2 regions of the Shewanella algidipiscicola genome follow, and region 2 is predicted to be linked to the other one. Evidence: predicted binding sites of a transcription regulator. Region 2 holds the regulator's gene; the other holds the start of a gene.
The links. Region 2 encodes sigma-54, which starts transcription at its own class of promoters, with help from an activator protein. Its sites were predicted from a motif close to GTTGGCACGNNNNTNGNNT; they were not measured.
Positions count from the first base shown of each region.

Region 1 (2,212 bases), on a different contig from region 2:
GTGATAATTAAAAATAACTTAACAGTAGAGTCAAACTGTTACTCATTTCATCATCGAAATTTAGCCAGCATTGTTATAATTTTTCGCAAGTATACCAAAAATTTACGCTTTAATTCTAATTCCTGCCATGCATTAGCATTGATTCTGTGGATAAATGGAGAAATGTAACCAACATGCAAACAAAAAAGCCCTACACCCAAGGCAAGTGTAGGGGAAATGTAGCCATATAAGGCCTACCAGAGAAGATGCAACAGTTCGCAGTTATTCTAACAATAGTTTCTGAGGGGGATTCATTAGGGGATAAGCTGTCAACTCTGGTACTTGTTGACGCAATTGCGACTCCAGCGCAACCAGCTGCTGAAAGTCATCACACAGTTTGTCGGCACGCTGCTGCAAATCATTACTTTGTTGCTCAATTTGCACTTCGATATCTTTACCGACATTATCCATCTTGGTAGCGAACGCTTGCATTTTTTGCTCAAACGAGTCGCCATCACCTTTCATCATCTCGCTACCTAACGTCATCATCATGCTACCAATAGAGCTTTGCACTAACTGCTCCATCTGTTGCTCAAATTCTTGGCCGAAAGTCTCTTCCAGTGAAGACTCTGTAGCACCTAGGTAAAATTTATCACCATTTTGATAAGCAACAGTATCAATTCGCTGACTTAACCCCGTCATCATTTCATCAATTTTTGCGCCACTCGCATCACCAAGTAAAGGGGTTAATGCCATACTGACCGCTGTTGATGCGATACTAACAGCATCATGAACAAGATCGATAACCTCTGGCAGCTGTCTCGACACTTCATCGGCATATTGGTTAATCAAGGTTCGTTGTTTGGCATCGAGTTGCACCTCTACGCCATCGACATACAATTTACCGACCTCGATGCGATACACCTCTTTTTCGGCCTCTGATATCACCAGTTTCTGAGGCTCTACCGCCACATCATAATTGAGGCTAACTTCACACTGGCTATTATCATTGCTAAAAGAGAAATGATTACCTTTTTCGCTGGCCTGCACACTACTGCTGACAGCCAGTAATGCACACAATCCCAAAGAGGTATTGATGTAATTCATATTATTAATCCTTAATCATAAATTGCCGATATCGATTGCTATCTGTATCACGCTGTCGTCATCATCAGATATTGGGCATGAGATACCACTATAGTTAACACTCGATAAGTTGACTTTAACTAAGCCAAATGAATACAGATTTTATGCCAAAACACATATACATTATATTATCAATCAGTTATCAAGTTTAGGTGCAGGTGTTTAACCGAGGCGTTAGCAATTTTGACCAGTAGTTAGTCGCTATTGCTAACTCATAAAAGATTAGAAAATCGAGCGACCCAGAGATTGAGATAGCATTTCAAGGGCTGCGGTACCAGCAAGTGAATTACCATTTTTATCTAACTCAGGCGACCAAACACACACGCTCATATCACCTGGAATAACGGCAATAATGCCTCCGCCAACACCACTTTTACCCGGCATGCCGACGCGATAAGCAAACTCCCCTGCACCATCGTACAGGCCAGATGTAGCCAATAAGGCATTGAGTTTACGTGTCTGAATAGGTGACACAATCGCCTCACCCGATAAACTTTTACCGCCATTCGCCAAGTAAAGCATCGCCTTAGACAGATCGGCGCAGCTCATGCGCATGGCACAATAATGAAAATAGTTTTTTAAGACTCTATTGACATCATTATTGAAATTACCAAAAGATTTCATCAAGTAGGCAATAGCCGCATTTCGGGCGCTGTGATCATATTCTGATGCAGCCACCTGCTTGTCATAGACTATATGTGGGTTACCGCTGAGGGCTCTGACAATTTCCAGCATACGCTGTTTAGGTGCGCCAAGGCGTGTGTGCAACAGATCGGCAATAATTAAAGCGCCAGCATTAATAAACGGATTACGCGGCACGCCACGTTCAAGTTCAATTTGCACTAGGGAATTAAATGATTGTCCCGACGGCTCTTTTCCTACGCGAGACCAGATATCTAGTTCTTCATACAGGGTGAGAGCCACAGTCAGGCTAAATACTTTGGAGATACTTTGTATCGAAAAAGGCTCTAAATAATCACCAGCACCTATGGTAGTACCATCAATGGTGGTGACGGCAATGCCTAACTTACCGGGATCGACATTAGCTAATGCAGGAATATAATCGGCGACCTTGCCTTGGCCGAGC
Region 1 covers NZ_OXJV01000019.1:55,487-57,698, reverse strand. Annotated here, with positions in the region: gene DN599_RS15585 (YggN family protein) at 262-1,086, opposite strand; gene glsB (glutaminase B) at 1,348-2,212, opposite strand, start outside.
Region 1: the regulator sigma-54 is predicted to act here: its motif matches at 1,219-1,237, upstream of DN599_RS15585 (YggN family protein).

Region 2 (2,212 bases):
CCAGTATTTTCCGTAAATTATCGGTGCGCGATAATATTATGGCGGTATTACAAACCCGGCGCGAGCTCAATAACGATGCGCGCGAAGAGGAGTTGGAGCATCTGCTAGAAGAGTTTCATATCACCCACATCCGCGATAGTCAGGGGATGGCACTGTCAGGGGGTGAACGTCGACGCGTCGAAATCGCCCGAGCATTAGCCGCCAACCCTAAGTTTATTTTGCTCGACGAACCCTTCGCTGGGGTCGATCCCATTTCAGTTATCGACATCAAAAAAATTATTGAGCAGTTGAAAAACCGTGGCCTTGGGGTATTGATCACCGACCACAACGTACGGGAAACATTGGATGTGTGTGAGAAAGCCTATATTGTCAGCCACGGCAACTTGATTGCCGAGGGAACACCCGCAGAGATCTTAGATAACCAACAAGTTCGAGCGGTGTACTTAGGGGAACAATTCAAGCTATAGTTAACGTTATTAGCGCTCAAGGTAAAGGCGAAACCGTTTTTACCTTAGTAAGTAGATCATTCGCCTTAGCGGTTTAATACCGGAGGCAGCTTTCTCACTTTAGAATTAGAAACAAGGGAATAGCAGTACGATGAAAGCGTCACTTCAGCTCAAAATGGGTCAGCATTTAACCATGACGCCCCAGTTGCAACAAGCTATCCGCTTGTTACAACTGTCGTCATTGGAGCTGCAGCAAGAGATCCAGCAAGCACTAGAGTCTAACCCTCTACTCGAGTTAGACGAGGAGCAAGAAGGCGCCAATATCGACTCAGAACAAGAGCGTAATGACAACTTCGACACCGATTACAATGAGCAACGGCAAGTCGACTCTAGTGAAGACAATTCGAGCTTAGAAACCTCCGATGCGCTCAACCAAGACTCTATGCCCGATGAGCTGCCCGTCGACACTACATGGGATGAGGTCTATACCGCATCACCTAACTCCAGCTCTGGTGCGATGCGCGACGATGACATGCCATTTCAAGGGGAAACCAGCGAAGGCCTGTATGAGCACCTCGAATGGCAAAAAAACCTCACCCCCTTCTCTGACAACGACCTCGCTATCGCCACCGCCATCATTGACGCCATAGACGAGCGAGGTTACTTGACGCAGACTTGCGACGATATTCTTGAAGCCATGGGCGATCCTGAAATCGAGCTCGATGAAATTGAAGCGGTATTAAAGCGGATACAACATTTCGATCCTATCGGGATCGCTGCCAGAGACCTCAGCGAATGCCTGATGATCCAACTGGCCCAATACAGCTCCGACACCCCGCATATCGACAATGCCAGGCTCTTGATCCGTGATTACTTAGATCTGATTGCCGGGCGAGATTTTCGCCTATTGATGCGTAAGACCAAACTGAAAGAAGATGAACTACGCGAGGCCATAGCGCTGATTCAAACTCTTAATCCACGCCCAGGGCTGGCCATTACCGCCAGTCGTGATGAATACGTGATCCCCGATGTCACAGTTAGCAAGAAAAAAGGTCGCTGGGTAGTCGAGCTTAATCCCGATAGTATGCCTAAGATTAATGTAAACCAACATTATGCCTCAATGGCACGCAGCACCAAAAACCAAGCCGATGGCCAGTTTATTCGTGGTCACCTGCAAGAAGCTAAATGGTTTCTAAAAAGTTTAGAGAGCCGCAACGATACCTTACTCAAGGTCACCAACTGCATTGTCGATTTCCAGCAAGGGTTTTTCGAGTTTGGTGAAGAAGCGATGAAACCTATGGTGCTTAATGATATTGCCGAAGCGGTCGAAATGCATGAATCTACCATCTCGCGGGTCACCACCCAAAAGTATATGCACACGCCAAGAGGGATTTTTGAGCTAAAATACTTTTTCTCCAGCCATGTTGGGACCGACGATGGTGGCGAATGCTCTTCTACTGCGATCCGCGCTTTTATTAAGAAGCTAGTCGCCGCAGAAAATCAAAAGAAACCCTTAAGTGACAGTAAAATGGCACAACTGTTAGCCGAGCAAGGTATTCAAGTCGCTAGACGCACGATAGCAAAATATCGTGAGGCGATGTTTATACCGCCGTCAAATCAACGTAAAAGCTTATAATCAACAACTGGAAACCGGAGGAATCACTTTATGCAAATAAATCTGACTGGGCACCACATTGAGATCACCCAATCTCTGCGCAACTATGTTGAAGAAAAGTTTACAAAGCTTGAACGGCATTTCGATCAGA
Region 2 covers NZ_OXJV01000001.1:186,674-188,885, reverse strand. Annotated here, with positions in the region: gene lptB (LPS export ABC transporter ATP-binding protein) at 1-467, shown strand, start outside; gene DN599_RS00840 (RNA polymerase factor sigma-54) at 598-2,082, shown strand; gene hpf (ribosome hibernation promoting factor) at 2,113-2,212, shown strand, end outside.